3 regions of the Paenibacillus sp. FSL R5-0749 genome follow, and region 3 is predicted to be linked to each of the others. Evidence: a T-box and tRNA genes for the amino acid it is inferred to sense, from the RefSeq annotation. Region 3 holds a T-box; the other regions hold tRNA genes.
What was found. The T-box of region 3 lies ahead of leuS (leucine--tRNA ligase). A T-box ahead of a tRNA ligase gene usually reads a tRNA of that ligase, here a tRNA-Leu.
Positions count from the first base shown of each region.

Region 1 (3,173 bases), 180 kb from region 3:
GAGATGATTCAGTGTCATCATTTATATTTTTCGGGCCACCCATCATAATTTTCCTTATTTTCACACTAATTGATCTCTCGAACTTTAAATGGGTTCATCTAAAATTACGAAGGCCCTCTAAAAAATTCGTTAAAGGAATTCCTTTAACACATGAAGAATACAAATTGTCCAAAATAAACTCTGATTTTTTCAAGTATTATCATCAGTACGAACTAGAATCATTACGAAACTTCGAAAAAGAAATATTGTTAAAAAGTCCTAGGTATATGGAAAACAACCAACTTTCTAGTTATTTCATTTCCTTGGTAACTGTTTTCAGCCTAGTTATTGCTGCATTCGCAACGATCTCAAGCATAATAAATTCCGATCAAACAATATATCTAGTTATTTTTACAGGTATCCTCGTTGTCACACTTGCTGCCTATTTTATGGCAGATCTAACAACTAAAACTTATAACGCTAATTTAATGGATCGTCATTTAATCGTAATTCGAATAGTTATCCATGAAAAAGAAAAAGAATTACAGCTCGAAGAATTAAGAAAAAAAGAAAGCAAAAAAATTCGTGAATCTAGACTACGGAAAAATATTAAAAGCACCCCGAAGGATGCTTAAAAGTTCAACCCTAATATTTTATTCACATGATCAGCATGCTCTGCTTGTTCTTTAGCATCTTCTTCAGTTTTCTGCTCTCTGGAGACAACTCTAAATGCCTTAACATTTTTTATGTTAATGTGTCGTCCAGCAAAGTTAAACCAGTCGGATTCAGTCAGCAGCTTAGCTAAGCTCTGCTCATCTTCCCAAACAAAATCTATGGTCTCTTGATCACCCGAAATAAACTCGAATTCAACCACCACTTCCATTTACACACCTCCTCCCGTCGATTCTTGTATCATTTCGACGGATAGAAGGATTCACCTCTTTTGGTGTCGAAAAAACTAGGACAGAAGGAGGTGTTATGTTATGTTCCAATCTACAATAGAATTTAATCAAGCAATCTACACAATTTTGAAAAACGTTCAAAATGGAGATACTGATTTCTTTGCTAATTTGGATCTTGAAGATCTCGACGCATATGATGCTCTTGAAAAAGCTGTGAATTTTGGCTATCTCCTTGGCGTCAGTGCAAGACTTGGTGCGGGCGGATCTGTTATGATCTCCAAATCAAATCCTCGTTTAAGTTACGAAGGTTTGGATTTCGTTGAGAAATTTAATAAATAGAAACTGCCCGATATAAAAAGAGTCACGTCATATGCAGGCACTAGCTTGCACGAACGTGACTCTTTCCTTTTCACCACAATAGCATTTTAACACGGCAATTAAGACTATGAGTCCCCGAATTATTTTTCCAATTTCAAATATATCCGCATAGCCTTCTCACGTCCTCGATAGAACTAGGCCTTTGATACGCGTGTTATGATTTTTATCTCTTGCCAGCTCTTCTTCTCGACAAACGCCTGTTTCAAAAGTTCAACATATTGCGGTTTGTAGTCTTCCAGCAACTTTATCACCTGGTCCACTCGCTCAATCCCTGTGACTCGGGCAATTTCAATCCAAACTATAAAAAAAGGAAACTCCTTATGTATCAAGGAGTTTCCTTTTCTTAATGTATGCCGAGGACCGGGATCGAACCGGTACGGTAGTCACCTACCGCAGGATTTTAAGTCCTGTGCGTCTGCCAATTCCGCCACCCCGGCAGGATTATGTATTTCTTGGCGACAAGAAATATCTTACCATGAACTAATTAACTTTGCAACACTTTTTATAAAATAATCCAACTATATAAGTTTAACTAATGATTTACACGATAACGGAGAGGACAGAAAAAACTGAAAAAGCGAAGCGTTCGCCTTTATCACCGGATTTTCCCTTTCAAAAGGGAATCGAAAAAATCTGGGGATAACAGCGATTAGAAGGATATTCTGTCATCGGAGTGTCAGTGTAAATAATCTTTAGTTCAACTTATAAAAAATGAAACAGGCACTGTAAGCGTCAGCTCACAGTGCCTAGAAAGTCCGAGTTGCGGTCCCGGACTTCCGGTAAACCAATCTATATTAAGGGAGGTGTGAGATAAGAATACCTCCCCAACATTAAAGAAACCTAAAATCAGCCTTAAATTAAACTAAAAAAGTAAAATCGGTCGAACACGGGCCGCCTCTTCCTCACTGCACTCCACAATAACCAAGATATGGTCCTTTAACAGCCAATCTTCATAATACCGTGCGTCTTCTTCCGAGATCCCCGCTTCAGTCAGTGTAAGCACCAAATCATCGGTCTCACTCCCAATCTCATTACCAGCGAGCCTGCGTACTGCTTTTCCGATCGACATCGTCTGATCCATCCGTTTCCCCAGACCAGCCAATATCCCTTTTAGCGCGCCAAAGGCACCATCCGTTCCTGCACCTTTTAATGGTTTGGGCAGACCTGTCTTCTCGCTCACCAACTCGAGATTAAGCTGTTCCTTCGCCACGGCTCCCAGATATTTATCCTTAATACCTTGCTCTTTAGCCTTATTCAGCATAATTATAGCCTCGTTCTCGGTACGGGCCAGCCCAATAATCAATTGTGTCATTCCGTTCCCCTCCTTTTACCCTAATATAACCCCGTAATGACCATTCAAAAACGGATAATCCACAGCTAAGACAAATCACCTATGAGATTACTTATTTCTCTTCTGGAAATCTATACCTAGTTCTGATAGACTAGATAAAGAAGACAAATTAACCATTGAAAACATTGACATATGGATTTAACATCTCATAATCAGGAGCAATGACTTATGAAAAAAGAGGTAGAAATTGCCATCCGGCGCAAACAACAGATCACGGTTCGTAATACAAGCGGTCAGACGATAACCGGTTATCCCGAGCGAACCGCTGATACATCCATTCTCTCCTTACGTACCGTTCACGGTAGTCTGTGGATACCGTTTGATGAGGTTGAACATGTTACGCGTCTGTTAAGCATCCGGTCTCATCATTTAAGCGGAATGCAACTCGTGTAGTCGAACTGTAATCCTAGAAACTCAGTTCCCGTATAGATACGTTAATTAAATCTATTTATGCCAGCACATCATACCAAAAAACCAGACGCATGCACGTCTGGTTTTTCTCTTTTTGTTACTTCACTACAAACTTCACTCGCGTTCCATCCGGATATGTACTTAACTGATTC
Region 1 covers NZ_CP152005.1:4,626,949-4,630,121, forward strand. The annotation lists gene MKY85_RS20675 (hypothetical protein) at 267-614, shown strand; gene MKY85_RS20680 (hypothetical protein) at 611-862, opposite strand; gene MKY85_RS20685 (hypothetical protein) at 963-1,220, shown strand; tRNA gene MKY85_RS20690 (tRNA-Leu) at 1,611-1,696, opposite strand; gene MKY85_RS20695 (hypothetical protein) at 2,122-2,571, opposite strand; gene MKY85_RS20700 (hypothetical protein) at 2,779-3,003, shown strand; gene MKY85_RS20705 (NucA/NucB deoxyribonuclease domain-containing protein) at 3,119-3,173, opposite strand, start outside.
Region 1: it encodes a tRNA-Leu, which carries the amino acid that the T-box ahead of leuS (leucine--tRNA ligase) is inferred to sense. The anticodon was not compared.

Region 2 (3,173 bases), 2.5 Mb from region 3:
CAAACCCTTTTAAACCCCTTCGTAATACCTCAATGTTAGCGGAATTAACGATTTTATATGAAAGAAGGCGTCAAGTTTGGGTATCATTGATGACAAAAACGTCATTATTGATTCGTTTGAGACGAAATTGGATAAATAAATAAGTTTGTCATGAGTTAAAAGGACTATCCGTTATGTAGAATTTAAGAGATTATATTCATTAAGTTGCATATATTGACAAAAATTGATTTTTTGCATATCATCTGATTATCCAATCCACATATTGGATAAAAATGGATTTTATTATGTTATATATTTAAATTAAGGAGGTTTAAGGACGGGCGTTATAGGTAAGGTAGAATTGTGGATGTTATTACAATGAACATGGGAGAGTGTTACATTTGAAAGCAAAGAAAATAGTTACTTTTGTCCTGGCATGCGCCATGGTGTTCTCAACAGTTGGAATTGCAGTTCTCCCTGTAGGGACGGTATCTGCTGCTGATGCATCGGGTACTACAGCGAGTATTTCAGATATTTTGAAGAACCAACTGCCGGATGGAGGTTGGAGAAAAGATTATAAACAAACAAGTGGAGAGTGGGCGAAGTCCACGATTGACAACAAGGCTACATATTCAGAAATTAGAAGATTGGCGAAGGAATTTAAAAAGACGAATGATCCACGCTACTCCACAGCTGCAATCAAAGGAATCAACTTTTTGATCAATATGCAGTATTCAAACGGCGGATGGCCACAAGTCTACCAAAGCTCTGGATATCACAAGCATATTACCTACAATGATGATGCAATGATTAATGTAATGATCATGCTCGATGAAGTAGCAACACGCAAAGGTGATTTCTCATTTATCGACAGTACACTTGCTAATCGCAGTAAAAATTCAGTTGCCAAAGGTGTGGGGGCGATTCTGAATACTCAGGTCGTCTCAGGCGAGAAGCTTACAGCATGGGGACAACAACATGATTCCAGTTCCCTTAAACCAGCGAGCGCAAGAATCTACGAAGTACCATCGCTGACAGCTGGAGAGAGTGTAACGATTGTTAAATTTCTGAAAACAAGGCCTGCTACCGCTAAAATTACCGCATCCATTAAAGGAGCAGAGGACTGGTTTAACAAGGTGAAAATTACGGGTTACAAGTATGAAAGGGCAAATGGTGATAGCAAGATTATCGCTGATTCCAAAGCAGCACCGATCTGGGCACGCTTCTATGAAATAGGAACGGATAGACCCATTTTCATTGGACGAGACGGGGTAGTTAAATACAAATTGAGTGACATTGATAAAGAAAGAAGAGGCGGTTATGCCTGGTATGGCAATTGGCCTTCCAAGCTGTAGTATGACTCCTTTTTGATGAACCAAATGATTAGTTGAAGGTAAAGCCCGAATGGACAAGCATGTCTGGTTCGGGCTTTCATGTTATTATTTTCAGTGTTGACATGATAGATTGGGCATGATATATTATTTCTTGTCGCCGAGATTAATCACGGAGATACAATATGCGGTCGTGGCGGAATTGGCAGACGCGCACGGTTCAGGTCCGTGTGGGCTAACCCCCCGTGGAGGTTCGAGTCCTCTCGACCGCATCGAATAAAAAGACTCCTCAAGCTAACGCATGAGGAGTCTTTTTTTTGTTTGCATTTTTTGATATTATCCTAACATCAACCATACGGAATGTTTTATTGTGCTGCGGTAACATTAATGCTGTCAATATTCGGTCCTTCCGTTCCCGTTGTAACCACTTTCAGGGTATTGGTCCCGGTGTTCATGGGAACTTGTATTGTTTTTTCAACCCAAGTGGACCAGCTTCCCGTTGCTGGAAAGGGCTCATTGCTGATAACTTTGGTTCCGTTAACAAAAATGTCGAGGTTACGTGTTCCACTTTCCAGCGCATAACGAAACTTTACATTTTTGGTGCCAGTAATCGTATTGTTAATAGCGTTCCATTGAATGGCTGAACCAGTCATTGCATTGAAGTTGACATACCCGGAGCCTGTGTAACCGGGGTAGATCGTTTCAATGGCAGCTTCCGTAAGTGTTGTTCCGGTCTCTGCTTCATAAGTAGTGCCGCTGCCTGTATTTCCGCCGTTATTCCCACCAGTAATGTTGGCAACAAATGTTGTTACGCTCTGAGCGGGAAGTTGTGCCGTGAAGGCTCCATTGGATACGGTAAGCGAGGCCCCGCTTGCCAGGTTGCGACTGCTGTCCGTAACCCATGAAGACACCGTGGAGGCATTACCATTCTGCAGAACGAATTTTTGGCTTGTGGCCGAAGTTCCACGGTTAATTGCCACGACGACTACTTTGTTATCCCCTTTATAGGCTGAGACAAATGTGTTCGTATCCGGATTTTTCGTTGCATCGACTCGCAGGTAGCCAGGACGTACAAATTTGGAGAAATGGGCCATATTATATCCGCGTTTGCTTATGGTACCATCTTCTTTCATCGGACCATACTGTCTGCGGATGTACCACCACACATAGGCCTGGAAATCACCTTCCACCAGGGCATTGTGCATGTGATAGGAAACCTCCAGTGCTTCAGGCCAGCGGTCTGCTGAGTTGTTGTCACTGTTCGGAACATATACCTCAGTCATCCACAGTTCTTTACCGGCTCCTTTTTGCTTAAAGAGAGGATAGGCAAAGTTCGAAATCTGGGTTCCATACGTATGTGCTCCCAGAATGTCCATGTTGGCAAGTGCCTGCGGATCATTCAGGATTGGATCGGATATGTTCTTTAAGTACTGGAAGGATTCAGGTGCCATGACTTTGGTACCTTGAATGGACCCGGCATTTTCTTTCATGAAACGAAGAATTTCTTGTGGAGTCCACCAGGTCCAGTCATGCGCGTAATCCGGTTCATTTTGCACAGAAATGGCATACAGATCTACGCCGTTATTTTTCATATAGGTTACAAAGTCATTCAGATGTTGCGCATATGCGGCATATTTGTCGTATTTCAAACGTTTGGCATTGGTATCTCCATTACGGTTGAACGTTTCCACCATGCTGCTCGGAGGATTCCACGGGGAGGCGAATACGATAGCACCCTTCTCAATAGCCCGTTTCGCTGTGGCAACTTCACGATACCAGTTATTGGAATCTGGATCGACGTAGATCCTCAGAATTGAAAAGCCTAACTGATTCTGGTCATTACCAAAAGCAGTTTCACGTTGA
Region 2 covers NZ_CP152005.1:2,269,592-2,272,764, forward strand. The annotation lists gene pelA (pectate lyase) at 372-1,334, shown strand; tRNA gene MKY85_RS10275 (tRNA-Leu) at 1,498-1,582, shown strand; gene MKY85_RS10280 (carbohydrate-binding protein) at 1,676-3,173, opposite strand, start outside.
Region 2: it encodes a tRNA-Leu, which carries the amino acid that the T-box ahead of leuS (leucine--tRNA ligase) is inferred to sense. The anticodon was not compared.

Region 3 (3,173 bases):
TCCACAACACCCAGATCATACAGCACTTTATGCCAGAAACGAGCATACAGCAAGTGAAGCACCGCGTGCTCCGCTCCGCCAATGTACAGATCAACAGGCAGCCACTGCTGCTGTTTCTCCTTGGAGATCAGTTCCTTGTCATTGTGCGGATCGATAAAGCGCAGGTAATACCAGCAGCTACCCGCCCATTGTGGCATGGTGTTGGTCTCACGACGCGCCTTCATTCCCGTTTCAGGATCTACCGTATTCACCCACTCCGTAACATTCGCCAGTGGTGATTCTCCAGTACCCGAAGGTTTGATCTGATCGATATCAGGCAGCAGCAGTGGAAGTTGATCCTCCGGTACGGTCTTCATCGTTCCGTCTTCCAGATGCAGAATCGGAATTGGCTCACCCCAGTAGCGCTGACGGCTGAACAGCCAATCACGCAGACGATAGGTTACTTTCCCTTGTCCTTTACCGTTCTCTTCCAACCAGGCAATCATCTTGGCAACTGCTTCTTCATTGTTCAGTCCGTTCAGGAAATCGGAATTCACATGTGCGCCATCACCGGAATATGCCTCTTGTGTAACGTCTCCACCTTGAATAACCTCAATGATATCCAGACCGAACTGCTTCGCAAATTCCCAGTCACGCGCATCATGCCCTGGAACAGCCATAACCGCACCTGTACCATAACCTGCAAGAACGTAATCAGCAATCCAGATCGGCAATTTTGCACCATTAACGGGATTGATTGCATATGCACCAGTGAATACACCTGTTTTGTCCTTGGCCAAATCCGTACGTTCCAGATCACTCTTACGAGAAGCCTGCTCCTGATAAGCCTGAATCGCTTCACGTTGGTCATCCGTTGTAATCGCTTCTACCAATTCATGTTCCGGAGCAAGTACTGCAAAGCTCGCACCGAACAATGTGTCCGCACGGGTAGTGAATACCTTAATAACTTCCTCGCGACCTTCAATGGCAAAAACAACTTCTGCACCTGTCGATTTACCGATCCAGTTACGCTGCATATCCTTGATGCTTTCAGACCAATCCAGCTCTTCCAGGTCTTCCAACAGACGCTCTGCATACTCGGTAATTTTCAGTACCCATTGACGCATCGGTTTACGTACAACCGGATGTCCACCGCGTTCACTCTTGCCATCAATAACCTCTTCATTAGCCAGTACCGTTCCAAGTGCTTCGCACCAGTTTACTGCGACTTCGTCCACATAAGCGAGGCCCTTATTGTACAACTGGATAAAGATCCATTGTGTCCATTTATAATACTCAGGGTCCGTTGTGCTGATCTCACGATCCCAGTCATACGAGAAACCGAGTGATTTGATCTGGCGACGGAAGTTGTCAATATTGCGGAATGTAATATGCCGTGGATGTTCACCTGTATCCAATGCATGCTGCTCAGCAGGCAGACCGAAAGCATCCCAACCCATCGGATGTAATACATTGTAACCGCGCATACGTTTGTAACGGGAAACGATATCCGTTGCCGTATATCCTTCAGGGTGACCTACGTGCAGACCTGAACCGGATGGATAAGGGAACATATCCAGTGCATAAAATTTCGGTTTAGCAGGGTCCTCACCCGTTTTAAACGTTTTATTGGCATCCCAGTATTGCTGCCAACTTTTTTCCATGACTTGTGGCTGATAGCCGTGCTTCGGCTGGTTATTCTCACTCATCTATTGTTCCTCCTTCAGGTTACTCGCTTAGCTTTAATTGCAACAAAAAAACCTCAGCATCCCGTAGCGTTTGCAGCGCTAGGGACGAGAGGTTGAATTCCCGTGGTACCACCCTAGTTAGCGGACGAACGTGCTTCGTCATCCACTCCCTTTGGACCTGTAACGGCGGTTAACCGATGCGGATTTCCATTCCTGAATTCCAGCTTATACTTAGCAGATTAGACAGGATGGTGTAATCACCGCATTTCTCCAAGGCGAGTTCGCAATTTACTGTCAACCGGCTTGCACCAACCGCCGGCTCTCTGTGATGTACAGAAATCACTACTAATCCTTATCATCGAAATATGTATACAATATCGGGACCATTATATAAAAAAGCAAGCCCAAAGTCAATATTACACCTTATAATTGCCTTCTTGAAGATCACAGTTTGTATCCTTCATAACGCTGGTGCTGTTCAGGATAACCGAAATCGCTCAATTCCTTCCTCCAGATTATGAATAGTCCAATTCACATGTTCCTGATTGTCATATTGCCGATAAGCGCACTCAATGCGCAGCACCAGATCAAAGTACAAGTCATACAGACTTCTTCTTTTTAGCTCACTTTCAGTCGTAATCGCAAGCCCATAACCTTTCACAAAACCGGGTGTATAGTTAAAATGACTGAAATAATGCTCCATCAGAGGGTCTGCCCACAGTGAACGTTCAAAATCAATAATTGCTGTGATGCGGCCTTTGTCTACTAGAATATTTCCATCCCATAGATCCCAGCTGACAAGAACAGGTTCTTTTACATCGTCCAACACATCCGATTTCTCTTCAATCAAACGTCTCAATTCAGAGTGATCCATCGAAAATGTAATCCCGGCTTCTTCCCCATCGGCAAGAACGTCTTCCATCAGGTTCATAAAGGCTTCTTTCCATGTGGAATAACGCTGTTTTTGCTCCGAGAAATATCCGAACTTCTCGCCCTTGATTTCATTTATTCGACGATTGTAACGCCCCAGTTGTTGTTCAACGGCTTCCTGCTCTTCCGCAGAATACTGATCCTTGACCTGATTATAGGGTGTTCCAGACATGTACTCCATGATAAAATACCGCGCTGAAGCCATGGTTAACGAATCATCATAAACCAGAACTTTGGGTACGGGAACATCCTTCAACTCGCCGATGAGACGCAGTGCCTCGACCTCAGCAATCATCAGATCCTGCTCACAGCGCATCAGATTGGTGGAAGCCGAAGGGGCAATTTTGAGTACCACTTGCTGTTGGTCACTCAATGTAATGAGATATGCATGATTGGCCCAGCCATCCACCATTTCCTTGTAGTCCTGTATTTTCGCAGAGAAATTCTGGTCTATTATGGCATTTATTTGTTCTGACGAGAGTCTTGTTTTATATGTACTTTCCACTTCCACACCTCACCTCGACTATTGGTTTCCATAGAAAACGCTTTCTATCCGACTATTATCGCCTCCTTTAC
Region 3 covers NZ_CP152005.1:4,802,637-4,805,809, forward strand. The annotation lists gene leuS (leucine--tRNA ligase) at 1-1,688, opposite strand, end outside; T-box leader at 1,766-2,035, opposite strand; gene MKY85_RS21475 (aminoglycoside phosphotransferase family protein) at 2,146-3,102, opposite strand.